Linked DNA regions of Kineococcus endophyticus. The protein of the gene in region 1 interacts with the protein of each later gene in a pairwise test. Links are inferred from orthologs where the notes say so. Each region holds a gene or a part of one and is shown in the gene's direction. Other genes may lie near its edges. The genes, in order: ligA and leuS.

Evidence for each region.
Region 2: the proteins of ligA (region 1) and leuS interact in binary tests that used the Escherichia coli proteins (3 or more experiments, as listed by UniProt). The link is inferred for Kineococcus endophyticus from one-to-one orthologs.

Annotation. Positions count from the first base shown.
Region 1 is NZ_JBFNQN010000005.1:335,911-350,917, reverse strand. The notes cover bases 4,682-7,670. They hold ligA (NAD-dependent DNA ligase LigA), read left to right. Parts: upstream 4,682-5,096; coding sequence 5,097-7,244; downstream 7,245-7,670. Other genes in these bases: AB1207_RS09395 (hypothetical protein), read right to left, coding at 7,564-7,670; AB1207_RS09400 (hypothetical protein), read right to left, coding at 7,251-7,532; AB1207_RS09410 (esterase-like activity of phytase family protein), read right to left, coding at 4,682-5,012. Outside these bases: AB1207_RS09430 (DUF445 domain-containing protein), read right to left, coding at 1-322; AB1207_RS09425 (alpha/beta hydrolase), read right to left, coding at 378-2,093; AB1207_RS09420 (uroporphyrinogen decarboxylase/cobalamine-independent methonine synthase family protein), read left to right, coding at 2,240-3,250; AB1207_RS09415 (GNAT family N-acetyltransferase), read left to right, coding at 3,243-3,779; more of AB1207_RS09410, read right to left, coding at 3,780-4,681; more of AB1207_RS09395, read right to left, coding at 7,671-7,794; AB1207_RS09390 (Lrp/AsnC family transcriptional regulator), read left to right, coding at 7,846-8,304; Asp-tRNA(Asn)/Glu-tRNA(Gln) amidotransferase subunit GatC, read left to right, coding at 8,316-8,615; Asp-tRNA(Asn)/Glu-tRNA(Gln) amidotransferase subunit GatA, read left to right, coding at 8,612-10,156; Asp-tRNA(Asn)/Glu-tRNA(Gln) amidotransferase subunit GatB, read left to right, coding at 10,153-11,670; bla (class A beta-lactamase), read right to left, coding at 11,663-12,553; AB1207_RS09365 (LysR family transcriptional regulator), read left to right, coding at 12,647-13,525; AB1207_RS09360 (serine hydrolase), read left to right, coding at 13,522-14,409; AB1207_RS09355 (DedA family protein), read right to left, coding at 14,402-15,004. UniProt on the Escherichia coli protein: DNA ligase that catalyzes the formation of phosphodiester linkages between 5'-phosphoryl and 3'-hydroxyl groups in double-stranded DNA using NAD as a coenzyme and as the energy source for the reaction.
Region 2 is NZ_JBFNQN010000001.1:72,129-87,714, forward strand. The notes cover bases 6,376-9,456. They hold leuS (leucine--tRNA ligase), read left to right. Parts: upstream 6,376-6,696; coding sequence 6,697-9,216; downstream 9,217-9,456. Other genes in these bases: AB1207_RS00355 (GGDEF domain-containing protein), read left to right, coding at 6,376-6,514; AB1207_RS00365 (GNAT family N-acetyltransferase), read left to right, coding at 9,228-9,456. Outside these bases: AB1207_RS00325 (TetR/AcrR family transcriptional regulator), read left to right, coding at 1-161; AB1207_RS00330 (shikimate dehydrogenase), read left to right, coding at 287-1,207; AB1207_RS00335 (MFS transporter), read left to right, coding at 1,351-2,619; AB1207_RS00340 (serine hydrolase), read right to left, coding at 2,627-3,412; AB1207_RS00345 (LLM class flavin-dependent oxidoreductase), read right to left, coding at 3,540-4,565; AB1207_RS00350 (shikimate 5-dehydrogenase), read left to right, coding at 4,640-5,485; more of AB1207_RS00355, read left to right, coding at 5,594-6,375; more of AB1207_RS00365, read left to right, coding at 9,457-9,731; AB1207_RS00370 (glycoside hydrolase family 3 C-terminal domain-containing protein), read right to left, coding at 9,749-12,013; AB1207_RS00375 (TetR/AcrR family transcriptional regulator), read left to right, coding at 12,072-12,650; AB1207_RS00380 (DUF3761 domain-containing protein), read left to right, coding at 12,713-14,017; AB1207_RS00385 (DUF429 domain-containing protein), read left to right, coding at 14,079-14,825; AB1207_RS00390 (ComEA family DNA-binding protein), read left to right, coding at 14,956-15,586.

The DNA of each region.
Region 1 (15,007 bases):
CCGCGACGAACTGCTCCAGGCTCTTGCCCAGGGCCTCCTTGCGGCGCGGGATGAGCGCGGTGTGCGGGATCGGGAGGCGCAGCGGGTGGCGGAAGATCGCCGTCACGGCGAACCAGTCCGCGACCGCCCCGACCATGGCGGCCTCGGCGGCCGCGTTCACGAAGCCCCACCCGCCCGCCCGTCCGACCGTCAGCGCGTAGACGACGGCGGCGACGACGAGCAGTCCGGTGGCCAGCAGTCGCATGCGGCGCAGCGCGGACCGGCGCTCCTCGTCGGTCACACCGTCCCCGAGGGCCGGGGCGGGCAGGCGGGTGGTGCTCACGGGATCGACCTCACCGGGTCATCCTCACCCATCACCGGACCCGGGGCTCACGCCGTCACGACGCCGTTCCCGAGCGCGCCGCCCGCAGGACCTTCGCGACGACACCCTCGCCCTGGGAACCGGCCACGGGCGGCAGGCCCACGCCCTCGCAGGTGACATCGCCGTCGGGCGCGGTGCCCTCGGTGAGGAACCGGCCGACGACGTCGTCGACGCACGGGTTGCCCATGCCGTAGAGGCCGTGGTCACCCTCGTCCTCGACCGTCACGAGCACGGAGGACCCCATCGCCTCGTGCGTCTTCACCGCGCCCTCGTAGGCGGTCGCCGGGTCGCGGCGGGACTGGACGATGAGCAGCGGCGGCAGGTCGGCCCCGTCCACCGTCGGGAGCACGAGACCGTCGCGCTGCCAGTAGGCGCACACCTGGCTGGACTTCGTGTAGCCGACGAGCGGGTACCGCTCGCCCTGCTCGTTCCCGTAGGCGTCCCAGAACGCCTGGTCGGTGGTCCAGGGGCTGTCGTTGCAGGTGGTCGCCGCGAAGGTCGCGGCCATCGACTCCGTCGCCGACGGCCGGTCGGCGGCGGGGGCGAGCTGGCGGACCAGGTCGGCGAGGCGACCCGTCAGGGCGGCCGGCGCGGCGGCGGACCCCGCGGGGCCGGCGCGGAAGGCCTCGACGACCTGCAGCCCGCTGAGGATCCACGCGAGCTGCGGGAACGACGCCTTCCCGTACATCGACTGCATCGCGAGCGCGTCCAGCAGGTTGCCGTCCACGGCCAGCCCGGGCAGCAGCTGCAGCGGCCGGGCGGCCAGCTCGGCGCGCAGTCGCTCGTACGTCGCGCCGACGTCCTCCCCCGTCGCCCCGAGCCCGAACGTGGCGTTCCCCGCGGCGGCCCACGGCGCGAAGTCGACGTCGAAGCGGCGCTGGAAGGCCATGGGCTGGTAGGAGAAGACCTCCTGGTAGCCCGCGGTCGCGTCGACGCTGGAGTCGAGGACGAAGCGGCCCACGCGGCCGGGCAGGTGGGTGGCGAACTGCGCCCCCAGCCACGTGCCGCCGGAGTACCCGACCCAGTCGATCGTCTCGCGGTCGAGCGCGTCGCGGACGAGGTCGATGTCGAAGACGGTCTGCTGGGTGTTCACGACGGGGGCCAGCGGGTCCTGCGCGCACGCCTGCGCGGCGCCCTGGACGATCTTGGCGGCGAGGGCGAGCGCCTCGGGCGAGCGGTCCCGGTAGTCCGGCGGGGTCTCGCCCACGAAGGCCGACCCGCACGTCAGGGCCGAGCTGGCCCCCGTGCCCCGCACGTCCAGCCCGACGACCTCGGTGTCCGCCAGGCCCGGCACGGCGGACCCCAGCGTCGCCAGCGACAACCCCGCACCGCCGGGCCCGCCCGGGTTGGTGATCACCGTGCGCTCCGGTCGAGGGCCCTGGCGCGGTTCGCGGCTGATGGTGACCTGCAGCGGCTCGCCCGCCTCGGGCTCGTTCCAGTCGCGTGGGACGGCCACCTGCGCGCACTCCAACCCGCCGGTCAGGCTGGCGAGCAGGCCGACCTGCTCGCGCGAGCAGGGGGCCCAGGCGAGCTGCTGGTCGCGGAAGCGCTCGGGGGTCCGCGCCAGGAACTCGGCGTCCGCAGCGGCGACGGTCGCGGGCCGGGTGGTCCCGAGAGGAGAGGGGGCGGGGGCGCCGCTCGCGGGGCTCGCGACGAGCAGGGGTCCGGTCAGGGCGAGCACCCCCACGGTGGCGGCCCCGGCGCGACGGACGACTCGACGGCGGTGGTGCATGGCGTGTGCCTTCCCAGGAGTCTGCTGTGAGGACCCATCCACCCGCACGGGGCGGGTCCCCGCCAACGGACGACGGTCGGGACCCGGGTCCGACCTTCGGGGGATGCCCGCCGGTGACCGCACCCCCCGACGGGTAGCGTTCCGGCGTGCCAGGATCCGCCGCCGCCGTCGGCGCGCTGCCGGGGGAGGACCCCCGCGAAGCCGCCCGCACCGTCTTCGGGGAGCTCGGCGACCCGCCGCACGTCCCCCACCTCGCCCAGCTCCCGGCCCGAGGGCCAGGGGCGGACCCGTTGGGGCGCACGGCCTCGCTGCTCGTGGACCTGCCGGTCGACCGGCAACCGGCGGGCTGGCGGTTCGTCGACGCCCCCGGCCGGGACGCCGCCCGCGCGGACGCCTTCCTGCGCGCCGACCTCGACGAGCTCGCCGAGGCCGCCGACGGGTGGACGGGCCCGCTGGCGGTCTCGGTCGTCGGACCCTGGTCGCTGCTCGCGAGCGTCGAGCTCAACCGGGGCGAGCGCAGCGTCTCCGACCCCGGGGCGCGACGCGACGTCGTCGCCTCCCTCGCCGAAGGGCTGTCGCGGCACGTCGCGGACGTGCAGCGCCTCGTCCCCGGGGCGCAGGTCGTCGTGCACGTGGAGGAGCCGTCGCTGGCCGCCGTCCTGGCCGGACGGCTGCCCACCCAGTCCGGGTACGGGACGCTGCGGGCCGTCGACCGCGCGGAGGTCCGCGACGGCCTGCGGGACGTCCTGGCCGCCGTGCGCTCGGCCGGGGCCGAGCCCGTGCTCCGGCTCGACTCCGCGCAGGCGCCCTGGTCGCTCGTGCGCGAGGTGGGGGCGGCGGGCGTGGCGCTCGACGTCCGTGACCTCGGGCCGGCCGGCTGGGAGTCCGTCGCCGCGTGCGTCGAGGACGGTCTGCTCCTGTGGGCCGGGGCGATGCCCGTGCCGGCGAGGACGGGTCTGCCCGTGCCGTCGAACGCCGCCGTCGTCGACGCCGTCCGCCAGCCGTGGCGTCGCATCGGGTTGCCCGCGACCGCCCTGGCCGACGTCGTCCTCATGCCCGCGACGGGGCTCGCGGACGCGCCGCCGTCGCTCGTGCGCGACCTGCTGACCCGGCTGCGTGCAGCGGCCGCCGCTCTCGAGGAGGCCTCCGGTGACTGACCTGACGTTCCGCGACGCGACCGCCGACGACGTGCCGGCCGTCGTCGACCTCGTCGAGTCGGCCTACCGCGGTGAGAGCAGCCGCGCGGGCTGGACCACCGAGGCGGACCTGCTGCAGGGCAGGCGGACGGACGCCGAGGGCATCGCCGCGGTGGTCGCGGCCCCGGGGTCGGCGCTCCTGCTGGCCGAGCGCGACGGGATCCTCGTCGGCTGCTGCGAACTCCGTCGCACCGGTTCGGTGGCCTACTTCGGGACGTTCGCCGTCAGCCCTCTCGCGCAGGGCGGCGGGATCGGACGCACGCTGCTGACCCGCGCCGACGCGGAGGCGGTGGCGCGCTGGGGGTCGGACGCGCTGGAGATGACGGTCATCGCCCAGCGCGCCGACCTCATCGCCTGGTACGAACGCCTCGGTTTCCGGGTGACGGGTGAACGCCGACCGTTCCCCTACGGCGACGAGCGCTTCGGGATCCCGCAGCGGGACGACCTGGAGTTCGTCGTCCTGCGCCGTCCCACCGCGGGAGACCGCTGATCAGTCGGCGCTGGACAGGTCGGCCTGCACCTCGATCGTGAGGAACTCGTCGTCGTCCGGGACGCCGGGCGTGCGGCCGGCCGAGGACGGGAAGTTGTTGTCGTTGCCGACGACGATGCGGTGGTCCCCGACGACGTCGACGCTCTCGATGGTGGTGAACGGGAACGTCAGGAACCCCGAGTCCTTCGACAGGTCCCCGGCGACCCCGTCCGGGTCCGGCACCGCCATGAGGTTCACGAGCTGGGTCTTGAGCGGGTGCCCGGTCGCGTCCGTCACGCTCGTGTCGACGAGGAACACCGCCTTGAAGACGGCGGTGGGACCCTGGCCGTTGTCTCGCTCGAGGACGAGGAACCGGTGGTCGTCGACCCGGGTCATGTCGCCGATCGCGTTGCGGGGGGATTCGAGGCGGTAGGTGAACGCCTCGCCGCGGTAGCGCCCCTCGACGGTGTCGTAGCGGTGGGCGCGCAGGTCCTGGGGGTCGTCGCCGGCGACGGGGCCCTCCAGCAGCGGGAACAGGTAGCGGCCGTCGGCCGACTGCGCCATGCCCTCGAACCCCTTGCTGGACGCCAGGTCCGGCGTGGCCGTGCCGAGTTCCGAATCGTCCGGGGAGTGGACGCCGGGCAGGGGGACCGGCGCCTCGAGCAGTCGGCCCGCCGCGTCGGTGTGCAGCAGGTACGGGCCGAACTCCTCACCGAACCAGAACGTCCCGTCGGGGGCCTGCCGGAAGCTCTCGGGGTCGAAGTCGGCACCGGTGAGTCGGCGGTCGGACCGGGTCAGGTCCCAGGTGACCTTGCCGTACGGGTCGGACAACGTGAAACCCCCCGGCGCGACCTGCAGGGTCCCGGTGCCGGGGTCGGTCAGCCGGTGGACGGCGAGGAGGAAGTCCGCGCTGTTGGCCTTCGTCCCGTAGCCGTTGTCCGACAGGACGAGGTACGAGCCGTCCGGCTGGACGAGGTTCGCGGAGAACCCCTGGACGGGCTGTGCGGCGAACGGGACTGCGACGCCGTTCGCGGTCTCGATGCCCGCGCCGCTCGGCACGGGCTCGCCGAAGGACGCGGCGGGCAGGACCTGACGGTCGACGAGGCGCGCGGTCTGGGCGGGGAGGGCGGTGGTGGGGGCGTGGTCGTCGGCCCGGGCGTCCGAACCGGAGGCGGTCAGGCCGAGCGTGCCGGCGACGACGGCGGTGAGGGCGAGCGGCGCCGCGAGGGCGCGGCGGGAGGGGCGGGTGATCATGGCGGTGACCGTAGGGACCCTGAGCAACCGCTGTGCGACGCCACGGTGAACGCTCGTGGGCGTGTGTCGGACCCTCGCGGCAGGATGGGGACCGTGAGCGCACAGAGCACGAGCCCCTCCGGTGGCCCTTCCGACGACACGGTCCCGTCCTCGGCCCGGCACCGCTGGGAGGAGCTGGTGGCCGAGGTCCAGGCCGCCCGCTTCGCGTACTACGTGCGGAACTCCTCGCCGCTGAGCGACGGGCAGTACGACGAGCTGGAGAAGGAGTTGCGGGCGCTGGAGGAGCAGCACCCCGAGCTGCGCACGCCCGACTCCCCGACGCAGACGGTCGGCGGCACGTTCTCGACGGAGTTCACGGCCGTCGACCACCCCGAGCGCATGCTCAGCCTCGACAACGCGTTCTCGCTCGACGAGTTGTCGGCCTGGGCCGGCCGCGTGGAGAAGGAGGTCGGGGAGGGCGCCCGGTACCTGTGCGAGCCGAAGATCGACGGCCTCGCCATCGACCTCGTCTACGAGCAGGGGCGCCTCGTCCGCGGTGTGACGCGCGGCGACGGGCGGACGGGCGAGGACGTGACGTTCAACGTCCGCACCATCGCCGACGTCCCGCACCGCCTCACGGGCGAGGACGTGCCGGAGTTCCTCGAGGTCCGCGGCGAGGTGTTCTTCCTCCTCGAGGGGTTCGCCGCGATCAACGCCGGGCTGGTCGAGGCCGGCAAACCGCCGTTCGCGAACCCGCGCAACGCGGCGGCGGGATCCTTGCGGCAGAAGGACCCCCGCGTCACCGCCACCCGGCCGCTGCGGATGCTCGTGCACGGCATCGGGTCCCGCCGCGGCATGGAGAACGGCTCGCAGTTCGAGGCGTACGAGAAGCTCGCGGCGTGGGGCCTGCCGACGTCCTCGCGCGTGAAGGTGCTCGACACCCTGCCCGAGGTGGCCGAGTACATCTCCTACTACGGCGAGCACCGGCACGACGTCGAGCACGAGATCGACGGCGTCGTCGTCAAGGTGGACCAGGTCCCGCTGCAGCGCCGGCTGGGGTCGACGTCGCGCGCCCCGCGCTGGGCCATCGCGTTCAAGTACCCGCCGGAGGAGGTCACGACGACGCTCCTCGACGTCCAGGTGAACGTCGGCCGCACCGGCCGGGTCACGCCCTTCGCGGTGCTCCGACCGGTGCTCGTCGCCGGCTCGACGGTGAAGATGGCCACCCTGCACAACGCCGACGAGGTCAAGCGCAAGGGCGTTCTCATCGGCGACACCGTCGTCGTCCGCAAGGCCGGCGACGTGATCCCCGAGGTGCTCGGGCCGGTCGCCGACGCGCGGACGGGCGACGAGCGGGAGTTCGTCATGCCGACGCAGTGCCCGGAGTGCGGGACGACGCTCGCGCACCAGCGCGCCGACGACGTCGACATCCGCTGCCCGAACTCCCGCTCCTGCCCGGCCCAGCTGCGCGAGCGGGTGTTCCACGTCGCGGGCCGGGGGGCGTTCGACATCGAGGCCCTCGGGTACGAGGCCTCCACGGCTCTCCTGCAGGCCGGCGTCATCGAGGACGAGGGCGACCTGTTCACGCTGACCGAGGAGGACCTGGCGACGGTCCCGCTCTTCACGACGAAGGCGGGGGCCGTCTCGGCGAACGGCCGGCGGTTGCTGCAGAACCTCGCCGACCGCAGGTCCCAGCCGTTGTGGCGCGTCCTCGTCGGGTTGTCGATCCGCCACGTCGGCCCGACCGCGGCCCGCGCCCTGGCCGACCGGTTCGGGTCGATGGAGGCGATCGAGGCCGCGAGCGCTGAGGAGATCGCCTCCTCCGAGGGCGTCGGCCCCACGATCGCCGACGCGGTCGTGGAGTGGCTCGCCGTCGACTGGCACCGCGAGGTGGTGCGCAAGTGGCGCGAGGCCGGCGTGCGCATGGAGGACGAGCGGGACGAGTCGACGCCGCGGACCCTGGAGGGGCTGACCGTGGTCGTCACCGGATCGCTGGCCGGGTACTCCCGCGACGAGGCGAAGGAGTCGATCCTCGCCCGCGGCGGGAAGGCGTCGAGCTCGGTCTCGAAGAAGACCGACTTCGTCGTCGTGGGGGAGGCCGCCGGATCGAAGGCCGACAAGGCCGAGCAGCTGGGCCTGCGCATCCTCGACGAGGCGGGGTTCACCGCGCTGCTCGAGGGGGGCCCGGACGCGGTGGCGCTCCCGGCCGAGGGGGAGGGGAGCGCGGACCCGGCGGCGGGCGAGGCGGGGTGAGCCGGCCTAGAGCGAGCCGCCCCGGGCGTCGCGGCGCTCGCCCGGCAGCCGCGGGCTGCGCTTGCCGGAGTTGACGAGCTCGACGAGCCCGGGGGTGAAGGGGACGCCGTGGTCGGCCGCGGCCTGCGCCAGAGCGCGGGCGGCGCGGCGCGTGTCGCGCCGGCCGAAGAGGGCGAGCTGGGCGACCTGCGCCGGGACGTTGGGGCCGGGGTCGTCGTACGGCCCGCCCTTGACCCGCAGCACCGGCCCGCTGCCCAGGTTCGGCCACGTCCCGGAAGTCCAGGACACCTCCAGGACGTCCTCCCACGCGAAGCGGCGCTCACCGTCGGGTCCGCACGCGCAGCGCGTCGGGCGCCAGCTCGACGACGTCCGCGCGGTGCCGGACGGCGGTCCACACCACCGAGGCGACGAGGACGGCGCCCCAGGACACGGCGTACAGCGCGAAGGACGTGTCCTGCCGGCGCCACCACGCGACCGCCCCCAGCACGAGGAGGACGGCCGCGGCGCGCAGCAGCCCCCAGCGCGTCCCACCGGCTCCCAACGTCACCACGCCAGCACTGTGGCACCGTGGCGTCGTCGCGCCACGGGAACGGGAGGTCCGGTGCGGGAGCTGGACGACATCGACCGCGGCATCATCGCGGCCCTCGAAGCCGACGGGCGCGCCACGTTCGCGCAGGTCGGTCACCGCGTCGGGCTGTCCGCCCCGGCGACGAAGCGCCGCGTCGACCGGCTCGTCGCCGACGGCGTCATCGCGGGCTTCACGGCCGTCGTCGACCCGGCCGCGCTCGGGTGGGGGACCGAGGCCTTCGTCGAGGTCCGCTGCCACGGCACCGTCTCGCCCGCCGAGCTGCGCCGGCTCTGGCAGGGCGTCCCCGAGATCGTCGGCGCCTACACCGTGACCGGCCCCGCGGACGCGCTCCTGCACCTGCGGGCCCGGGACGTGAGCCACCTGGAGGAGGCCGTCGAGCGGGTGCGGGACGAGGCGTCCATCGCCGCCACGGACTCCGTCATCGTCCTGTCCCGGCTGGTGGACCGTGGGCACCCCGGACCGGCGCAATAGACTCACCGATCGTGTCCGCCATCTCCCGATCCGAGGTCGAGCACCTCGCGCGCCTGGCGCGCATCGACATGTCCGACGAGGAGCTGGACCGCATGGCGGGTCAGCTCGACGCGGTCCTCGATGCCGTCGCGGCCGTCGCGAAGGTCGCCACCGACGACGTACCCGCCACCTCGCACCCCGTGCCGCTGACGAACGTCACCCGACCGGACGTCGTCCGGCCGGGCCTGACCGCGGAGGAGGCGCTCGCGGGCGCTCCCGCGGCCGAGGACGGTCGCTTCCGCGTCCCGATGATCCTGGGGGAGGAGGCGTGAGCGTCAACGAACTGGTCCAGTGGGACGCCACCCGCCTCGCCGACGGCCTGCGCAGCAAGGTCGTCTCCGCCGAGGAGGTCACCCGCGCCCACCTCGACCGCATCGACGCGGTCGACGGCCCGACGTCCGGCCCCAACGACTCCGGCGTCCACGCCTTCCTGCACGTCGACCACGAGGGCGCCCTCGCCCGCGCCCGGCAGATCGACGCCGACCGCGCGGCCGGGGCCGACCTCGGGCCGCTCGCCGGTGTCCCCATCGGCGTCAAGGACGTGCTGACGACGAAGGGCCTGCCGACCACTGCCGGGTCCCGGATGCTGCAGGGCTGGGTCCCGCCGTACGACGCCACCGTCGTGCGCGAGCTGCACGCCGCGGGCCTCGTCGTGCTCGGCAAGACGAACATGGACGAGTTCGCGATGGGCTCGACGACCGAGCACTCCGCGTACGGCGTCACGCGCAACCCGTGGGACCCCACCCGCATCCCGGGCGGTTCCGGCGGCGGTTCCGCGGCGGCGCTCGCGGCCTTCGAGGCCCCCCTGACGATCGGGTCGGACACGGGTGGTTCGATCCGCCAGCCCGCGGCCGTCACCGGCACGGTCGGCGTCAAGCCCACCTACGGCGCGGTCTCCCGCTACGGCCTCATCGCCCTCGCCAGCTCCCTGGACCAGGCCGGGCCCTGCGCCCGGACGGTCATGGACACGGCGCTGCTGCACGCGGTCATCGCAGGCCACGACCCGTACGACTCGACGTCGCTGCCGGGTGCGGTGCCGGACGTCGTCGGCGCCGCCCGCCAGGGCGCGACCGGCGACCTCACCGGCGTCCGCATCGGGGTCGTCGCCGAACTGTCGGGCGAGGGGTACGAACCCGGTGTCGTCGCGCGGTTCGAGGAGGCGCTCGCGGAGTTCCGCGCCGCCGGGGCCGAGGTCGTCGAGCTGAGCCTGCCGAACATCGTGCACGCGCTCGCCGCGTACTACCTGATCCTGCCGAGCGAGGCGTCGAGCAACCTCGCCAAGTTCGACGGGATGCGCTACGGCCTGCGGGTCGTGCCGGAGGGCGAGAACGTGACGGCCGAGACCGTCATGCGCGCCACCCGCGCCGCCGGGTTCGGGGACGAGGCCAAGCGCCGCATCATCCTCGGCACCTACGCGTTGTCGGCCGGCTACTACGACGCCTACTACGGCAGCGCCCAGAAGGTGCGCACGCTCGTCCAGCGCGACTTCGACGCGGCCTTCGGCTCCGTCGACGTGCTGGTCTCGCCGACCGCGCCGACGGTCGCGTACCCCCTGGGCGCCAAGCTCGACGACCCCCTGGCGATGTACGCCGGGGACGTCGCGACGATCCCGGCGAACCTGGCGGGCATCCCCGGGATGTCCCTGCCGGCGGGCCTGTCCGACGGGCTGCCCGTGGGGTTGCAGATCCTCGCGCCGCAGCAGGCCGACGACCGGCTGTACCGGGTCGGCGCGGCGCTGGAGACGCGGTTGGTGGACAAGTGGGGCGGGCCGTTGCTCGCGGAGGTTCCGGCGTGGCAGGGGGTGTCGGCATGACCGTCGAACTGGTGGAGTACGACGAGGCGGTGGCGGAGTTCGACCCCGTCCTCGGCCTCGAGGTGCACGTCGAGCTCAACACCCAGACGAAGATGTTCTCCGGTGCGCCGACGGAGTTCGGCGCCGAGCCGAACACGCAGGTGGACCCGACGTCCCTCGGTCTGCCCGGCGCGATGCCGGTCCTGAACGCCAAGGCGCTGGAGTCGGCGATCCGCATCGGGCTGGCGTTGAACTGTTCCATCGCCGAGCGCTGCCGGTTCGCCCGGAAGAACTACTTCTACCCGGACATGCCGAAGAACTTCCAGACGTCGCAGTACGACGAGCCGATCGCGTACGAGGGGTACCTCGACGTCGACGTCCCGGCGTCGGAGGACGGGTCGAAGCCGGCGTTCACCTACCGGGTGCTCATCGAGCGCGCCCACATGGAGGAGGACACCGGGAAGTCCCTGCACGTCGGGGGTTCCACGGGCCGCATCCACGGCGCCGAGTTCTCCCTCGTGGACTACAACCGCGCGGGCATCCCGCTCATCGAGATCGTCACCAAGCCCCTGGAGGGCACCGGGGACCGGGCCCCCGACGTGGCCCGCGCCTACGTCGCGGCCCTGCGCGACCTGCTCCGCGCGCTCGACGTCTCCGACGTCAAGATGGAGCAGGGGTCGCTGCGCTGCGACGTCAACCTCTCGCTGCGCCCGTCGCCGGAGGCGAAGCTCGGCACGCGGTCGGAGACGAAGAACGTCAACTCGCTGCGCTCGGTCGAACGGGCCGTGCGCTACGAGGTCTCCCGGCACGCGGCCGTCCTGCGGGCGGGTGAGAAGGTCGTGCAGGAGACGCGCCACTGGCACGAGGACACCGGGCTCACGACGTCGGGCCGGGAGAAGTCCGACGCCGAGGACTACCGGTACTTCCCCGAACCCGACCTCGTCCCGATCGTCCCGGACCGGGCGTGGGTCGAGGAGCTGCGCGCCTCGCTGCCCGAGCCGCCCTCGCAACGCCGCAAGCGCTTGCACGCCGAGTGGGGTTTCTCCGACCTGGAGTTCCGCGATCTCGTCAACGCCGGGGCGCTGGACGTCGTCGAGGCGACGGTGGCCGCGGGCGCCTCGCCCGCGGCGGCCCGCAAGTGGTGGTCCGGGGAACTGGCCCGCCGCGCCAACGCCGACGGGGTCGAGCTCACCGACCTGCGCGTCACCCCCGCCGACGTGGCCGAACTGGCCCAGCTCGTCGACGACGGCAAGCTCACCGACCGCCTCGCGCGCGAGGCCCTCGAGGGCGTGCTGGCCGGGGAGGGGGACGTCGCGACGGTGGTCCAGGCCCGCGGTCTCGTCGTCGTCCAGGACGACGGCGCCCTGAACGCCGCGGTCGACAAGGTCATCGCCGCCAATCCCGACGTCGTGGAGAAGATCCGCGGCGGCAAGGCGCAGGCGGCCGGTGCCCTCATCGGTCAGGTCATGAAGGAGATGCAGGGCAAGGCGGACGCCGCGCGCATCCGCGAGCTCATCACCGCACGGGTCAGCTGAGCGCGTCGACGACGAGTCCGGTCGCCCGCGCCACGAGCGCGGGGTCGGACTCGTCGTCGAGGCCCGGCTTGTCGGAGAACACCACGACGACCCACGGGGCCCGGCCCCCCGACGGCCACACGACACCGACGTCGTTCTGGTTGCCGTAGCGGCCCGCGTGGCCGGTCTTGTCGCCCACGACCCAGCCCGCAGGAACCCCCGCACGGATCTGCTCCGCCCCGGTCGTGTTCCCCCTGAGCCACCCGGTGAAGACGTCCCGGTCGGCGGCGTCCAGGGCGTCGCCCACGGCGTAGGCCTGCAGGTCGGTGGCGAACGCGCGCGGCGAACTCGTGTCGTCGACCTCGCCGGGGTTCCACCCGTTCAACCCGGGTTCGGTGCGCGCGGACTCCGTCACGGTGTCGCCCAGGGCCCGCAGGTCGGCCTCGAAACCGGCGGGTCCACCGAGCTGGTCGAAGAGCAGGTTGCCCGCGGTGTTGTCGCTCACGGTCACCGCCGCCTCGGCGACCTCGCCGAGCGACAGGGTCCCGCCGACGTGCTCCTGCGTGACGGGGGAGTAGTCGACCAGGTCGGTCACCGGGACCTGCGTCGCGAGGTCGGCGCCGGAGTCCAAGACCGCCGCGGCCGCGAGCGCCTTGTACGTGGAGGCGAAGGCGAACCGCTCGTCGGCCCGGTGCGCGACGGTGCGGCCGCTGCCGGTGTCGACCGCGAACACGCCCAGGCGGGCACCGGACTGCTGCTCCAGGGCGGCGAAGTCGGGCGCCGGTGCGGAGGAGGAGCTCGCCGGAGCCGGGGCGGACGAGGTGGGCGGGGCCGGTTCGGAGCAGCCGGCCAGGATCACCAGCGCGGACAGCGGGGCGGACAGGAGGGCGGCGGTTCGTCTCACGGTCCCCACCCCACCGCAGTCCGGCCATGCTGTCCAAGCAGGCGGCGGTCCGATCCATGCCGAACGAGCATGGCCGAGCGGTACGGTCGGGCCGTGGACGTCGTCGCCGGGTGCCGCGCCTTCCTGGCCGTCGCGACCCAGGGCAGCTTCACGGCGGGGGCTGCCTCCGTGCGCATCCCGCAGTCCGTCGCGAGCCGCCGGGTGGCCGCGCTGGAGGCCCACCTCGGGGCGCGACTGCTGGAGCGGTCGTCGCGCACCGTCGCCGTGACGAGCGTGGGACGGGACCTGCTGCCCACGGCCCGCCGTCTCGTGGACCTGGCCGACGCCCTCGTCGAGGGCGCCGAACGGGCCCGCCGGCGGCCCCTGCGGTGCGGGGTGCCGGACACGCTGGCGGTGCCGGACCTGGCCCGGTTCGCGGCGCGCACCGGACACGTCGTGGACCCCGTGCCGCTCCCGCGGGCAGGCCGGGTCGAGGCGGTCCGCCAGCGCGACCTGCCCGTCGCCCTCGTCCCGGTGCCGCCGGACGAGGCCGAGTGGACGAGCGTGCTCGGGGTGGCCGCGGTTCCGGGCCTCCTGCGCGCCCCCTCCTTCCGGTGGTCCTCGCTGCGGCGGGGTCGCGCGTCGGGACGGTCGGCGCGGCAGGAGGGGTTGCGCCGCTGCTGGTTGCTGCCGGAGGACGACGTCCCGCACGTGCGGGACGTCGTCGTGCGGGCGGCCGCGGCGGCGGGTCTGCAACCCGTGCAGGTGGGCGTCGCCGACTCCCCGGTCGCCGCGTTGGCCGACGCCCTCGGCGGCGGCGACGTCGTCCTGGTCACCCGGCCCGAGGCGCGCACCTGGGGCTTGGACTGGTGCCCGGTGTCGGGGTGCGTCCTCGTCCGCGGCCTGGCGGTGCTGGCCGGCCGGGACGAGGACGCCCACCGCCTGCGCGGGGAGTTCGCGGACGCGGTGGCCGGCCTGTGGGAGGAGGTGTGAGGGCGCTCGAGCGGGTGCGGGACGTCCTCGCGGACGCGGGCCTGGAGGCCGGCATCGTCGTGCGCGACCTCGACGCCGGGCGCGCCGTCGGCCTCGATCCCGCCCGGCCGTTCCCGTGCGCATCCCTGGTGAAGGTCCCGCTGGCCCTGGCGACCCTCCTGCGCATCCACCGCGGGGAACTCGCGGCGGACGAGGTGGTCGCGGTGCAACCGCCGACGACGCCGGCCGACACCGGTCTCGGGCGGTTCCGCCACCCCGCGCACGTCGCGGTCGAGGACCTCCTCGAACTCGCCGTCACCATCAGCGACAACGTCGCCGCCGACGCGTTGTTCGACCTCACACCACCGGCGGCCGTGGACGCGGAACTGCGCGCCCTCGGCGTCCGGGGCGTCGCGGTGCGGCACCGGTTGGCCGACCTGACCGCCACTCCGGCACTGCGGGTGGAACGCCCGCTCGGCCACCTGCTGGCGAGCCGCTCCGGAACCGCCGGCGACGGCCACGCCCTCGAGCAGTTCGACGTCGGACGCGCGAACTCCGGCTCGGCCGAGGGTTTCACGGAGCTGCTGACCCAGCTGTGGCGACCCACCACCGTCCCCGAGGTGGTCGCCGCGCGGATGCGCGACCTGCTGGGCGGCAACGTCTTCGGTCACCGGCTGGCCCCGGACCTGCGGACCGACGCCTCCCGCTGGTCGTCCAAGACGGGAACCCTGCTGACGCTGCGGCACGAGGCGGGGGTCGTCGAGCACGCCTACGGCCCGACCGTCGCGGTCGTCGTCCTCAGTGCCTCGACCGTGGCGGCGACGCACCAACCGGAGGCCGAGGCGGCCCTCGGCCTCTCCGCCCGGATCCTCCTCGACGCCCTCCTCGACGACGACCTCAGCTGACCCGGCGGCGGACGACGCGGTTGAGCACGAGGTCCACGAGGAAACCCAGCGCCAGGGCGATGACGATGCCGAGGGCGGCGCCGGCCAACGGTGTCGACTCGATCCAGTGCCCGGCGAGCGAACCGATCGCCACCGAGTACGCCGCCCACGTCAGCGCCGCCAGCGCGCTCAACCCGACGAAGCGCGCCCGCGGGAACTGCACCGCCCCGGCCGTCAGGTTCACGGCGATGCGGCCGATCGGGACGTACCGGGCGGCCAGGATCGCGAACGCCCCCCGCTTCTGCAGTTCCACGGCGGCGCGGCTGAACGCCTTCTCCAGCCGCGGGTGCCCGGCGATCCAGCGCCGCAACGGGGAGTGCCGGCCCATCGTGTAGGTGAGGTTGTCGCCGAGGAAGGCGCCGACCACCGCGCAGGCGAACAGCGCCCACCGGTTCGGGTGCCCGGTGTCGGCCGCGATGGCCGACAGGCCGATGACGACCGACTCGCTCGGCAGCGGCGGGACGAAGGCGTCGAGGGCGGCGAGGGTGAGCACCGCGGCCAGCACCCACGGCGATCCCGCGTGCTCGGTGACGAGCGCGTTGAGCTGGTCGAACACCCG
Region 2 (15,586 bases), on another replicon or contig:
TCGACGTGCACATGCTCATCAGCGCGTTCTGCGTCTTCCAGGTCGCCAACAAGCACACCTTCGGGCACCTCTTCGACGTCGACCTGGCCGCTCCCGACCGCCTCGAGCGGTCGCGCCGGGTGCTGGGCGACGTCGTGGTGGGCTGGCTCGCGGCGCGCTGACGCACGGTTGACCGCGGGGCGGAGGTCTGCTCTACTCCCTGAACGTACCGGTTAGTCCATTGAGCACAGGCTCGACCGACCGGCACGGCAGGAGACCGACGAGCCGCTCGAGGGAGAGCCCGGCCATGTCCCACGCAGTGATCGACGCAGGAACGGCCGACGACCCGGTCGTCCCCACCCCGGTGCGGGGTGCCCGCCCCTACCTCGTGGGGCTCGTGGGCACGGGCGTCGGCCCCTCGCTGACCCCGCCCCTGCACATGGCCGAGGCCGCGGAACTGGGGCTGGGCTACGTCTACCGGACCATCGACCTCGCCGAGCGGGGGATCGCCCCCGAGCGCATCGGGGAGGTCCTGGGCTGGGCCCGCGACCTCGGGTTCGACGCGCTCAACGTGACGCACCCCTGCAAGCAGCTCGTCCTGCCCCACCTCGACGCCGTCGACCCGCTCGCCGCGGCGCTCGGCGCCGTCAACACCGTGCTCCTCACCCCCGACGGCGCCGTCGGCCACAACACCGACACCACCGGGTTCGAGGCCGCGCTGCGCAGCGAACTGGACGACGCGCCCCGCGGGGACGTCGTGCTCGTGGGCGCCGGGGGAGCGGGCGCGGCCGTCGCGGACGCCCTCCTGCGCTGCGGCACGGAGCGGCTCACGGTCGTCGACGTCGCCCCGGGCCGCGCGCGGGACCTCGCCGGTTCGCTCGCGGGACGGCACCACCGCGAGGTCACCTCGGCGGGCACCGCCGACCTCACCGACCTCGTCCCCGCCGCCGACGGCGTCGTGCACTGCACGCCGACGGGCATGGCCGAGCACCCCGGCACCGCCTTCCCGGTCGACCTGCTGCGCCCCGCGACGTGGGTCGCGGACGTCGTCTACCGACCGCTCGAGACGGCCCTGCTCACCGCCGCCCGGGCCGCCGGGTGCCGCACGCTCGACGGCGGTCACATGGCCGTGCACCAGGCCGTCGGCGCCTTCGAACTCATCACCGGGCGCCGCCCCGACACCGCGCGGATGCTCGCGCACCTGCGCGCCCTCGTGCGCGCCGACTGACTCCTGACTCCCGCGCTGCGCCCCAGCGCACCGCACTCCCACCCGTTCCGTCGTCCGCACCGTCGGAGGTCACCGTGGACAGCAGCACACCGGTCGAGGCACCGGTCGAGAAGACCCCCCGCAAGGCCGCGCTCGCCAGTTTCATGGGCAGCGCCGTGGAGTACTACGACTTCTTCCTGTTCGGTTCCGCCGCAGCGCTCATCTTCCCCCGGGTGTTCTTCCCCGACGCCGGGAACGCGGCCCTCGTCCTGTCGTTCGCGACGTTCGGCGTCGCCTACGTCGCCCGGCCGCTGGGCGCCGTCGTCCTCGGCCACTTCGGCGACCGCGTCGGGCGGCAGAAGGTCCTCATGTTCACGCTCGTGCTCATGGGGCTGTCGACGTTCGTCATCGGCTGCCTGCCCTCGCACGACCGGATCGGCTGGCTCGCACCGGCTCTGCTCGTCGTGTGCCGCATCCTGCAGGGGTTGTCGGCCGCGGGGGAGCAGGCCGGGGCGTCGTCGCTGACGCTCGAGCACGCCCCCGACGACCGGCGGTCCTTCTTCACGTCGTGGACCCTCACGGGGACCCAGGGCGGGCAGATCCTCGCGGCCCTCGTCTTCATCCCCGTCGTGGCGCTGCCCGACGACGTGAAGTACAGCTGGGGGTGGCGGGTCCCGTTCTGGCTGAGCGCGCTCGTCGTCCTCGTCGCCTACCTCATCCGCCGGTCCCTGCACGAGACCCCGCAGTTCCAGCAGGCCAAGGCGTCCGGCCAGATCGCCCGCATGCCGCTGGCGGTCCTGGTGCGCGAGCACTGGCGCGACGTCCTGCGCGTCGTCGGCTGCGCCACGGTCGCGGCCGTCTCGACCGTGTTCGGGAACCTCGCCATCGCGTACGGCAAGGAGGTCGGCGTCAACGAGGCCATCACCCTGTGGCTCGTCGTCGTGGCCAACGCCGTCGCGCTGCTGACCCAGCCGCTGTTCGGCCGGCTCGCCGACCGGATCGGCCGCAAACCCGTGTTCGTCTACGGGGCGCTGTCCTCGGCCGCCCTCATGCCGTTCTACCTGCTGTCGATGAGCTCGGGGTCGGAGGTGCTGACGTTCGTCCTGGCGGTCGCCACGTTCTCCTGCGGGTACTGCGCGGCGAACGCCGTCTGGCCCTCGTTCTACGGCGAGATGTTCGACGTGCGCGTCCGGTTCTCCGGCATGGCCATCGGCACCCAGCTCGGGTTCCTGCTGGCCGGTTTCGCCCCGAGCATCGTCACGGGGCTGGGCGGGGTGCGTGAGGGCGGCTGGGTCGTCATCAGCGTCTTCACCGCGATCGTCGCCGTCGTGGCCTCGCTGTCCGCGCTGACCGCCCGGGAGACCCGGTCGGTGCCGACGGCCGAGCTCGGCCGCCCGGTGCGCGCCACCACCCCCGGCGGGGTCCGCGTCTGAGCAGTGCTCACCAGGTCGCGTCGAGCCCGCCCAGGAGCGCCTCGACGACCCGGCTGACGGCGGCCTGCGAGCCGTCCTGCGCCGGCTGGCCGGCCCGCAACGTCGCCGCCACCAGCACCTGCCGCCGCTCCCGTCGGGCCACCCCGACGAGGGCGGCGGTGCCGTACCGGCCGCTGGCGACGGCGTGGGTGAGCGTCCAGCCGCCGCGCAGCCGGTCCGAGGGCAGGAGCGCGGCGAACCGCAGCCGCGCGGCGGGCTCGAGGACGTCCCCGAGCAGCACCGCCCCGTAGCCGAGGGCCAGGGCCCGCGTCGTGGTGGTGTCCCGCGGGTCCCAGGGCTGCGCGGAGCAGGAGTCCGGCGCGCGCCGGTCGATCCGGGTGCGCCGGTCGCCGAGGGCGCGGCAGAACCCGGTCACGGCCGCCGCGCCGCCGGCGCGCACGACCAGCAGGTTCGTCGCGGTGGCGTCACCGCGGCGCAGGGCGGCGTCGCCGAGGCCCGCCACCGTCATCCCCGTCTGCACGTGCCAGGCGCAGACGGGGGTCGAGCCCACGAGGTCGTCGGTTGAGTACCGGACGCGCTCGTCGAGGACGGCCGGCCCGTGGGCGCGCAGCAGCTTGGCCAGGGCCGTCCCGGCGGGCAGCGTCAGCACGGGCCGCAGCAGGTCGGGCCGGTGACCGGTGACGCGGCCGGTGAGCAGGTCGAGAGCCCAGGACGTCACCTCGTCGGGCTGGCCCCCCAGGGCGGCGACGAGTCCCGTGCCCGCCGCGGCCGAGACGACCGACCGGCGCGACACGGGCGAGGGTCCACCTGGCGAGACGCCCATCCCTCACCTCCCGGCCCGCCACCGTGCGAGGCGTCCAGGGTGCGCCCGGGGGGCGGCGCTGCGCCAGACCCCCGGGCGGTCCCGGTGCGGCCGTCCGTCAGCGCGCGGGCTGCCAGCCCAGGGCCGGGGCCACGTGCTCGACGATCGAGCGCATGAGGTGGGTGTTGTAGTCCACGCCCAGGGCGTTCGGGATGGTCACCAGGAGCGTGTCCGCCTCGCGCACGGCCGCGTCCTTGGCGAGGTCCTCGGCCACCTGGTCGGGGTCACCGGCGTAGGTCTTGCCGAAGCGCGCCAGGCCCGGTTCGCCGAGCGAGCCGACCTGGTCGACCGAACCGCGGTCGCGGCCGAAGTAGGCCTCGTCGAGGTCGTTGACGATGGGCATCACGCTGCGGCTCACCGAGATCCGCGGTTCGCGCTCCCAGCCCGAGTCCCGCCAGACCTGCCGGTACAGCGCGATCTGCTCGGCCTGCAGCTCGTCGAACGGGACGCCCGTGTCCTCCGTCAGCAGCGTCGAGCTCATGAGGTTCATGCCCTGCTCGGCCGTCCAGCGGGCGGTGGCCCTGGTGCCCGAACCCCACCAGATCCGGTCGGACAGGCCGGGGGACTGCGGCAGCACCGGAAGCTGCACGCTGCGGCCGGTCATGCGCGGGTTGGACTCGGCGACGCCGGCGCCGGCGATCGCGCGCCGGAAGACGTCGGTGTGCCGGCGGGCCATGTCGGCCTCGGTCTCGCCCTCGGCGGGCACGTACCCGAAGGTCGCCGGGCCGTGCAGCGCGGGCTCGGGTGAGCCCCGGCTCACGCCGAGCTGCAGCCGGCCGTCGGAGATGAGGTCGGTCTGCGCGGCCTCCTCGGCCATGTAGAGCGGGTTCTCGTACCGCATGTCGATGACGCCGGTGCCCAGCTCAATGCGGCTCGTGCGGGCGGCCATGGCGGCGAGGACCGGGAACGGCGCGGCCTGCTGGCGGGCGAAGTGGTGCACCCGCACGTAGGCGCCGTCGAAGCCGAGCTCCTCGGCGGCCACCGCCAGCTCGACGGTCTGGACGAGGGCCTCGCGCGCGGTCCGTGCGGCCGAGCCGGGGACCGGTTGGTAGTGCCCGAAGGACAGGAAACCGATGCGCTTCACATCCTCATTGAACCATCAACAACCGCGTCCTGTTCCATGATGGGGCGGTGACTTCCCCCGCGACCTCCCGCGAGCTGCCCGACCGGATCACCAAGGACACCCGGCTCTGCCTGTCGCTGTCGGGACGGCCGAGCAACCTCGGCACCCGCTTCCACAACTTCCTCTACGCCGAGCTGGGTCTCGACTTCGTCTACAAGGCGTTCACCACGGACGACCTGCCCGCCGCGGTGGCCGGCATCCGCGCGCTCGGCATCCGGGGGGCGGGTGTGTCCATGCCCTTCAAGGAGGCCGTCATCCCCCTGGTCGACGAGCTCGAGGCCTCCGCCGCCGCGATCGACTCCGTCAACACGATCGTCAACACGCCCCGCGAGGGCCGTCCGCACCTCGTCGCCTACAACACCGACTACCTCGCCGTCGCGGGCCTGCTGGCCCAGCACGGCATCACCCCCGCCGGCACGCCCGGCGCCGCCGCAGTCCTCGGCAGCGGCGGGATGGCCAAGGCCTCGCTCGCCGCTCTGCGCGACGCGGGGTTCTCCGACCTCCTCGTCGTCGCCCGCACCGAGGCCACGGGCGCCCCGCTCGCCGCGCAGTACGGCGCCCGCTGGCTGCCCGCGCTCGGCGACGTCCGGCCCGACCTGCTGCTCAACGCCACCCCCGTCGGCATGGCCGGTGGGCCCGCAGCGGAGGACCTGCCCGTCGCGCGGGCCGCCGTGGAGGCCGCGGGCGCCGTCGTCGAGGTCGTGGCCGTCCCCGAGGACACCCCGCTCGTCCGGCTCGCGCGCGAGCTCGGCACGCCCCTGGTCACGGGCACCGAGGTCGCCGCCTGGCAGGCCGCCGAGCAGTTCGCGCTCTACACCGGGGTCCGGCCGAGCGCCGACCAGGTCCGCCGAGCGGGTGAGTTCTCGCGGCGCGCCGTGTGAACCGCGCCCGGTCCGGACGCACCGGGGCAGCGGCACCCGCATGATCGAGTCATGTCGTCACCCGCTCGCCGTCTCCAGCCCGACCCAGGTGGTGCCGAGGGGGAGAGGGTGACCACTGCGCCCGGACCCCGCGACGCCGGAGCCGGCGACCCCGCCGCACCCCAGCCCGGAGCCCCCGCGGTGCCGGGCCCCGGGTCCGACGCCGCCCGCCGGGCCACCGGGGGCCTCGACGGCCGCGGCCGCACCGCCGCGCTCGTCCTCGTGCCCGTCACCGGGGGCGTCGCCGTCGCCGTCGCGGCGGCCGTCGCCTCGACGCTCGTCACGCTCGTCGTGGCCCTGGTCGCGCTCGGGGCCGTCGCCGTGGCGCTCGCGGTCGCCCTCGCGCTGACCGTCCGCGCCCACCACGAGGCCGAGCGCTCCGTGGGCTCGCTGCTGGCCGCCCTCGAGGCCGCTCGCGACGAGACGGTGCAGGACACGGTCACGGGTCTGCTCAACCGCCGCGGCCTGGTCCTCGTCGGGCACCAGGTGCTGGAGTCCGCGCGCCGCTCCGGCGGTGCCGTCCACGCGTGCATCGTCGAGGTCACCCCGGGCGTGCAGCTCGGCGGCGGCAGCCGGACGGTCGAGGAGGTCCGCGCCGCGCGCGAGGCCGAGTGGGCCGCGGCCGCCACCGCCCTGCGCGGGGCGACCCGCACGTCCGACGTCGTCGCCCGCGAGGGGGAGGGCCGGTTCGTCGTCCTGGGCCCGGGGGCGGGCCTGCACGCGCAGGAGCTCGAGCGCCGCATCCGCGTGGGCCTGGCGCAGAGCCGGCTCGCCGGTGGCGGCGAGCGCGCCCCGCGGCTGGCCGTCGAGGCCGGTGCGGCCGTGCTCGCGCCGTGGGACGAGGGCGGGGTCAGCGACCTCCTCGTGCGGGCCGAGCAGGCCCTGGCCCAGCGTCGCGCCCTGCGCCGCAGCGTCCCCCAGCACGGGTGGGGCCGTCGCCGCAGCGACCGCGGCGACCGCAGCGCCCGCCCGGAGCGTCCCGGCGCCTGACCCCCGGGGTCCCGTCCGCCACGGAGTAGGCTGTCCGGGTGTCCTCCCGCCGACTTCCCAGCCGGTGCTGAGCTGCTGCGACCTCGCAGGTGCTCGCACCGAGACCCCTCCTGCGCGAGGGGTCTTCCGCTGTCAGGGGCAGGTCGCAGGTGCGGGACGCACGCGAGCACCGGGAGGACGGGATGACTGACGTGTCGGTTGAGCAGACCGAGGAGCACGACGAGCAGCGCTACGACGCGTTCGCGCTGCAGGAGAAGTGGTTGCCGGTCTGGGACGACCTCAAGCCCTTCCGCAGCGGCGAGCCGGGCGACGAACGCCCCAAGAAGTACGTGCTCGACATGTTCCCCTACCCCTCCGGCGACCTGCACATGGGTCACGCCGAGGCGTACGCGCTGGGCGACGTCATCGCGCGGTACTGGATGCAGCGCGGTTTCGACGTCATGCACCCCATCGGCTGGGACGCGTTCGGCCTGCCCGCGGAGAACGCCGCCATCAAGCGCGGCCTGGACCCGCGGCAGTGGACGTACGACAACATCGCCCAGCAGCGCGCCTCGATGCGCCGCTACGCCTGCTCCTTCGACTGGGACCGCGTGCTGCACACGTCGGACCCGGAGTACTACAAGTGGAACCAGTGGCTGTTCCTCAAGCTGTACGAGAAGGGCCTGGCCTACCGCAAGGACTCCCTCGTCAACTGGGACCCGGTCGACCAGACCGTCCTGGCCAACGAGCAGGTGCTGCCCGACGGCACGTCCGAGCGTTCCGGCGCGAAGGTCGTCAAGAAGAAGCTGACCCAGTGGTACTTCCGGATCACCGAGTACGCCGACCGGCTGCTGGACGACCTGGACCGCCTGGAGGGCCAGTGGCCGTCCAAGGTGATCTCGATGCAGCGCAACTGGATCGGCCGCTCGACGGGCGCCGAGGTCGAGTTCGTCATCGAAGGCCGCGACGAACCCGTCACGGTCTACACGACGCGTCCGGACACCCTGCACGGCGCGACGTTCATGGTCGTGGCCGCCGACTCCGACCTGGCCGAGGAACTGGCCGCGGGGTCCGCACCGGAGGTGCGGGAGGCGTTCGAGGCGTACCGCACCACGGTGCAGGAGACCTCGGACATGGACCGGCTGGCGTCGGAGCGCGAGAAGACCGGCGTCGACCTGGGCCGGTTCGCCGTGAACCCCGTCAACGGTGAACGGCTGCCGATCTGGGCCGCCGACTACGTGCTGGCCGACTACGGCACGGGCGCCATCATGGCCGTGCCCGCGCACGACCAGCGCGACCTGGACTTCGCCCGCGCGTTCGGCCTGCCCGTCCGCGTCGTCGTCGACGTCCGCGACGCCGACGGGAACCCGCTGCCGGACCCGGCGCAGTCCGGGGAGGCCACGGCCGGCGACGGCGTGCTGGTGAACTCCGGCCCGCTGGACGGCCTGGACAAGAAGGCCGGCATCGCGAAGGCGATCGAGGTCCTGCAGGCCGAGGGCAAGGGCCGCCCGGCGAAGAACTACCGCCTGCGCGACTGGCTGATCTCCCGCCAGCGCTACTGGGGCACCCCGATCCCGGTCGTGCACACCGAGTCCGGTGAGGTGCCCGTCCCGGAGGACCAGCTGCCGGTGCTGCTGCCGCCGTCGGAGGGCCTGAACCTCACGCCCAAGGGCACGAGCCCGCTGGGGGCGGCGGAGGACTGGGTCAACGTGCCCAGCCCCGTCGACGGGTCGCCCGCGCGCCGGGACCCGGACACGATGGACACGTTCGTCGACTCGTCCTGGTACTACCTGCGGTTCGTCTCCCCGGACGACGACACCAAGCCGTTCGACACCGACCTCATCGCCCAGTGGGGTCCGATCGACCAGTACGTCGGCGGGGTGACCCACGCGATCCTGCACCTGCTGTACGCGCGGTTCATCACCAAGGTCCTGCACGACCTGGGGTACCTGCCCTTCGACGAGCCGTTCACCCGCCTGCTGAACCAGGGCATGGTGCAGATGGACGGGTCGGCCATGAGCAAGTCCAAGGGCAACCTGGTCCGGCTGTCGGACCAGCTCGAGGAGCACGGCGTCGACGCCATCCGGCTGACGATGGCGTTCGCGGGTCCGCCCGAGGACGACATCGACTGGGCAGACGTGTCCCCGTCGGGCTCGGCGAAGTTCCTGGGCCGCGCGTGGCGGCTGGCGCGCGACGTCACCTCGCCCGTGGGTGCCGACGTCACGACCGGGGACGTCGCGCTGCGCCGGGTGACGCACCGGACGCTGCACGACGTCGCCCAGCACGTCGAGGCGTTCCGCTTCAACGTGGCCGTGGCGCGCGTCATGGAACTGGTCAACGCGACCCGCAAGGCGATCGACTCCGGCCCGGGTGCGGCCGACCCGGCCGTCCGCGAGGCCACCGAGGTCGTCGCGCTGGTGCTGTCGCTGTTCGCCCCGTACGTGGCGGAGGACATGTGGTCCCTCCTGGGCCACGAACCCGCCGTCGCGCGGGCCGGGTGGCCGGCGGTCGACGAGTCGCTGCTGGTCGAGGACACGGTGACGTGCGTCGTCCAGGTCAAGGGCAAGGTCCGCGACCGCCTCGAGGTGGCCCCGGACATCACGCAGGAGGCGTTGCAGGAGCTGGCGATGGCCTCGGAGAAGGTCCAGTCGGCGCTCGCCGGCGCGGGGATCCGGACGGTCGTGGTCCGGGCCCCCAAGCTGGTGAACATCGTCCCGGCCTGACACCGGACGTGATGCCGGAACTGCTGCCCCCGTCCACCCCGCGGCTGCTGCTGCGGCGGTGGACGGAGGGCGACCGGGAACCCTTCGCGGCGATGAACGCCGACCCGGAGGTCACCCGGTTCGTGTCCGCCGTGGCCGACCGTGCCGCGTCGGACCGGTTGGCGGACTACGCCGACGGCTGCTTCGACCGCCTGGGGTTCGGCCTGTCCGCCCTCGAACGCCGGGACACCGGCGAGTTCATCGGGTTCGCCGGGCTGCACCGGATGCGCTGGTACCCCGAGGACGTCGAGATCGGCTGGCGGCTCGGGCGGTCGGCGTGGGGCCAGGGGTTCGCGACCGAGGCCGCCCGGGCGTGGGCCGACCACGCCCGGGGGCTCGACCTGCCCCGGCTCATCTCGATCGTCGACCCCGGCAACACCGCCAGCCTCGGCGTCACCCGCAAGCTCGGGATGGTCGAGGGCTGGAGCGGCGAGCGGGAGGGGCGGCCGCACGTCGTCATGGTGCTGGACCTCTGACGGCCGCCCCCCCGGGCTCAGCCGGGGATGAGGCCGGGCAGTTCGGTCTCGGTGATCGGGAACCCGGGGAAGCGGGTCAGCCGCAGCAACGGGATGGCCCGCATCATGGCGCCGTGCTGCGGGTCGAACAGCATGCCCGCCCAGGGGGTGCCGTCGATGCGCTCGCGGACCGCCGCCGCCGCGTCCGGGTGCTGCAGCCAGACCTCGAGCTCGGAGTCGAGCTGCAGGGGCACGCTCACCCCGTCGCCGGGCAGCGTCACCGTGGTCGCGAGGCGGACGTCGCGCGACGAGGCGCCGACGCGGATGCCGAACTCACCGCCCTCGACGACCCAGCGGCCGGTCGCGCTGTGCCAGAACGAGAAGGCCCGCTCGTCGAGCTCGACCGCCACCTCACGGGACTCGCCGGGTTCCAGCGTCACGCGGGCGAAGCCCTTGAGCTCTGCGTCCGGACGGAACACCGTCGCGTCGACGTCGGCGACGTACACCTGGACGACCTCGCTGCCCGCGACGTCCCCGGTGTTCGTGATCGTCACGTGCACGTCGACGGAGTTCCCGCGCGTCTCCACCCGCAGGTCGGAGTACCCGAACGTCGTGTAGGACAACCCGTGCCCGAATGCGGCGGCGACGGGCAGGGAGTGCGCGTCGTACCAGCGGTACCCGATGAGCAGGCCCTCGCCGTAGCGCACGTGGCCGTGCTCGCCGGGGAAGTTCCCGACCGTCGGGTTGTCGCGGTAGTTGACGGGAACCGTCTCGGCCAGCTTGCCCGAGGGGTTCGCGACGCCGCTCAGCAGGTCGGCCACGGCGGCGCCGCCGGCCTGCCCACCGAGCCAGCCCTCCAGGACGGCGGGGACGGTGTGCTGCCAGGGTTCGAGGTTCACGACGGACCCGTTGGCCAGCACGACGACGGTGCGGGGGTTCGCCGCCACGACGGCGTCGAGCAGATCGAGCTGCTCCGGCGGCAGGTTCGTGTGCTCGCGGTCGTACCCCTCGGACTCGTACGAGGCGGGCAGGCCGAGGAACAGCACGACGACGTCGGCCGTGCGCGCGACGTCGACGGCCTCGGCGGCGAGGGCACGCGCCGCCTCGCCCGTCGCGTCGTCCGGGTCGGCCTCCGGGACGTAGCCCGGCGCGAACGTCACGTCGCGGGACCCGTCGAACTGCGCGCGCAGGGCGGTGAGCGCGTCGTCGAGGCGGGTGGGGTTCACCTGCGAACTGCCCGCGCCCTGGTAGCGGGGCGTGCGGGCGAACTCGCCGACGACGGCGATCGTCCCGCCCGCGGCGGCCAGCGGCAGGATCCGATCCTCGTTCCTCAGCAGGACCGCGCTCTGGAGCGCGGCCTCGCGGGCGAGGGCGTGGTGGGCGTCGGTGTCGAAGGTGCCTGGGTCGGCGAGGGCGGGCCGGGCCTTCTCGACGAGTTCCAGGACGCGCAGGACGGCGCGGTCGAGGTCCTCGGTCGACAGGCTCCCGGTGCTGACGGCCTCGAGGATCCGCTGGGTGCCGGCGCCGGAGGAGGACGGCATCTCCAGGTCCAGGCCCGCGCGGACCCCGTCCTCGCGCACGTTGACGGCGCCCCAGTCGGAGACGACGAGGCCGGAGAAACCCCACTCGCCGCGCAGGACGTCGGTGAGCAGCCAGGGGTCCTCGGAGGCGTAGACGCCGTTGATGCGGTTGTAGGAGCACATGACCGTCCAGGGCTGCGCCTTCGTGACGACGCGCTCGAAGGCCGTCAGGTAGATCTCCCGGAGCGTGCGCTCGTCGACGTCGGCGGAGACCGTCATCCGCTGCGTCTCCTGGTTGTTCGCCGCGAAGTGCTTCAGCGACGTCCCGACGCCCTGGCTCTGCACGCCCTCGACGAGGGCGGCGGCGAGGTCGCCGGCCAGCACCGGGTCCTCGGAGAAGTACTCGAAGTTCCGCCCGCACAACGGCGACCGCTTCATGTTGACGCCGGGGCCGAGCAGGACGGACACGCTCTCGGCGCGCGTCTCACGGCCCAGGGCCTCCCCGACGCGGCGCAGCAGGTCGACGTCCCACGAGGAGGCGAGCCCGGCCGCGGGCGGGAAGCACGTCGCGGGGACGGAGTTCGCCAGGCCGAGGTGGTCGCCGCCCTCGGCCTGCTTGCGCAGGCCGTGCGGGCCGTCGGTGACCATGAGCGCGGGGATGCCCAGGCGTTCGACGGGCTCGGTGTGCCAGAAGTCGGAGCCGTCGAGGAGGGCGGCCTTCTCCTCGACGGTGAGTTCCGCCAGCAGCTCGGCCGGGGTGCGCGTGACGTCGGTGTCGGTCATGGTCGCAGGCTACGCCCAACACCTACCAGGTGGAAGGTATTGGTGGTAGGGATGTGCTGTGGCCGCACGCGGGGAGTACGCCAAGGGCAGGGCCCGGCGCGAGCAGATCCTCACCGAGGCCGTCGGGCTGTTCGCCGAGTCCGGGTACCGCGCCGCGTCGTTGCGCGACCTCGCCGCCCGCTGCGGGCTGACGCACGCGGGGCTCCTGCACCACGTCGGCAGCAAGCAGGCGCTGCTGCTCGCCGTCCTGGAGCAGCGCGACGTGGAGGACGCCTCGCTCGTGGGGCCGGACCCGTCGCTGCCGGGGGAGCGGCAGCTCGAGGCCCTGCTCGACGTGGTGCGCCGCAACGTCTCCCGCCGCGGTGTCGTCGAGCTGTTCTGCGTGCTGTCGGCCGAGGCCACCTCGCCCGAGCATCCCGCCCACGCCTTCTTCGACGAGCGCTACCGCCGGGTCGTCGCCGCGCTCACCACGGCGTTCGCCGACTGCGGGCACCCCGCCCCGGGGTCGGCGGCGCGCCGGCTCGTCGCCGTCATGGACGGGCTGCAGGTGCAGTGGCTGCTGCACCCCGACGACGTCGACATGGTCGCGGAGGTGCGGGCCCAGGTGGATCGGGAGCTGGACCGTCCACGGGGGTGAATCCCCCCACATCCGGCACCCGGTCGCTCTATCGTCGATGAGTCACCACAAGACGACGTGGAGTGAGCTGGGAGTCGATGGGCAACGGCAGCAGGACCCCGGCTCGGCGCAGCACGGGGAAGACGGTCGCCCTCGCCGCGTGCCTGGGGCTGGCCGCCCTCGTCGCGCTGGTCGGCGTGGTCTCGTCCTTCGTCGTCGGCGGAGCCGCGTCCGCGGCGGGGAGCCTCCTCGCGGTGGTCGGCCTCACGGGTCTGCTCGTGGGGTTGTTCACCGTGGTGGTGGGGCACTTCCGGACCGCCGGGCTGGCAGGTCGCCGGGCCGGGGCCGTCCTCACCGTCCTCAGCCTCGTCGCGCTCTCCGGCGGGGGCGCCCTGGCGGGCGGTGACGCGCCCGCGGACACCGTGGCCACGGCCGCCACGACTCCCGGAGCGACTCCCACCACGACCCCCGCTGCGACTCCCGCCAGGACGCCCGTGACCACTCCCGACCCGGTCCCGACGACCACCACGACGACCACCACGAGGACCTCGACCACCGACGCGATCCTCGCCACGGCCGCCCCCGGCACCGCCCTCGCCGCGCTCGACACCCTCGACGTGAAGGGGCGGGCCCCCAAGACCGGGTACTCCCGAGACGCCTTCGGCGCCGCCTGGACCGACACCGACCAGAACGGCTGCTACACCCGCAACGACGTCCTGAACCGCGACCTGACCGCCCGCTCGTGGACGGACGCCGTGCACTGCACCGTGTCCGCCGGCGCACTCGCCGACCCCTACAGCGGCGACGCGATCGCGTTCACCCGGGGTGGGTCGACGTCGTCGGCGGTGCAGGTCGACCACGTCGTGGCCCTGTCCAACGCCTGGCAGACGGGCGCGCAGTCGTGGGACGCGGCGACGCGCACCGCGTTCGCCAACGACCCGCTGGGACTGCTGGCGGTCGACGGGCCGCTGAACGAGCAGAAGGGCGACGGCGACGCCGCGACGTGGCTCCCGCCGAACACCGCCTTCCGCTGCGACTACGTCGCGCGCCAGGTCGCGGTGAAGGCCGCCTACGGGTTGTGGGTCACGCCCCCGGAGCGGGACGCCATCGCGCGCGTGCTCGGGACCTGCCCCGGCGAACCCCTGCCCGTCCGCTCCGCGTTCGCAGCGCTCGTCGCGGCACCCGTGCCCGTGCCCGTGCCCAGGCCCGTGGGCGTCGCGCCCGCGCCGGCCACCTCGGCGCCCGCCCCCGCCGCGGACGCCCCGGCCGAGACCAGCGCCGACGTCCCCGCGGGCGCGTCGGCGGTCTGCCGGGACGGCACGCTGTCCTACTCCGCCCACCGCCGCGGCACCTGCTCGCACCACGGGGGTGTCGACACGTGGCTGTGACGCAGGCTCGCGGTGCGGACCACCCGCGGCGACACCACGCGGTGGGGTGCCCCGCGTGGGCATGGTGACCGCCGGAGTGGACCTGTCGACCCAGCGGGGCACGACGGCCGTCGCCGTCGTCCGCTGGGACGGCGGCTCCGCCCGCGTCACGGACTGCCACCGACCGACGGACGACGGGTTCGTCCTCGACCTGGTGCGAGGCGCGGCGAAGGTCGGCATCGACAGCCCGCTGGGGTGGCCTGACGAGTTCCTGCGCTTCGTGACGGACCACGCAGCAGGGAATGTCGAGGTACGAGCGGGGGAGACCGGCGAGGAGCAGCGCCGCCGTCTGACGTGGCGCCTGACGGACCAGGTCGTCCGGGCTGCGGGCCACCAACCGCTCACGGTGGCGGCCGACAAGATCGGCCACGTCGCGATGCGCGCAGCGCGCCTGCTGGCCCTGCTCGCGGCGGAGCAGGGCCCGATCGACCGCGCCGGTTCGGGAGTCGTCGTGGAGGTCTACCCGGCCGCGTCGCTGAAGCGGTGGGGGTTCGCGCACCGGCAGTACAAGGGGACGGCGAACTCCTCCGCCCGGCTGGCGCTGGTGGAGGAGTTGCCTCGTCGGTTGCCCTGGCTGGACCTCGGCGTCGCGGCCGAGGCGTGCCGTGCGTCGGACGACGCGCTCGACGCCGTCGTCGCCGCACTGACGGCTCGCGCTGCGGCGCTGGGGTTCTGCACGTCGCCGACCGCGGAGCAGCGGGAGCAGGCCGCGCGGGAGGGGTGGATCGCGCTGCCGACCTGCGAGACCGGGCGGCTCCTCGACGGGTGACCCGGGTTCGGGGTGTGGACGCCGGCGGACCGGTGACGTCCCGGGATCAACAGGGGACGCGGGTGACCCGTCGTCCACAGGTGGGTCCTCGTCCGGACCGGTGGGGTACCTGTCCGCCTACGTTTCCGGGGTGACCCCGCCCCCCTCCCGTCGCGACGCGGCGGTCCGCGCCCGCGCACTGGCGGTCCGGCAGTTCCGGGCGCCAGAGGAGGATCCCCAGGACGGCCTCGGGGACGAGTTCGACGAGGAGTTCGACGAGGGGGACGCTGACCCCGCGGGTGCCGGGGTCGCCCCGGGGGTCCTGGCTGAGTGGTCGCGCCAGCTGGCCGACCGGACCCCGCCGGGGTTGCGGGCGGTGAGAGTGCGGGTCGGTCCGCGGGCGGTCGCCGGCGCGGTCCTCGGGTCCGTCCTGGTGGCGGCGGGGCTCGGGTTCGCGGCCTGGCGGTCCTGGCCCGATCCCGGTGCGCAGCAGGGGCAGGCGCTGCCGGCGAGGACGGCGCCGGTCGCGGCGGGCACACCTCTGAGCACGCCGTCGCCCTCGGCGACGACGAGTTCCGCGTCCGTCGTCGTGCACGTCGCGGGCCGCGTGCTGCGGCCGGGGGTCGTCACCCTGTCCGCGGGCAGCCGGGTGGCCGACGCGTTGACGGCTGTGGGCGGTCCCGCCGCGGACGCCGACCTCGACGCGCTGAACCTCGCGCGCGTCCTCCAGGACGGAGAGCAGGTCCTCGTCCCGGCGCCCGGGCAACCGGGGACCGTCGCGG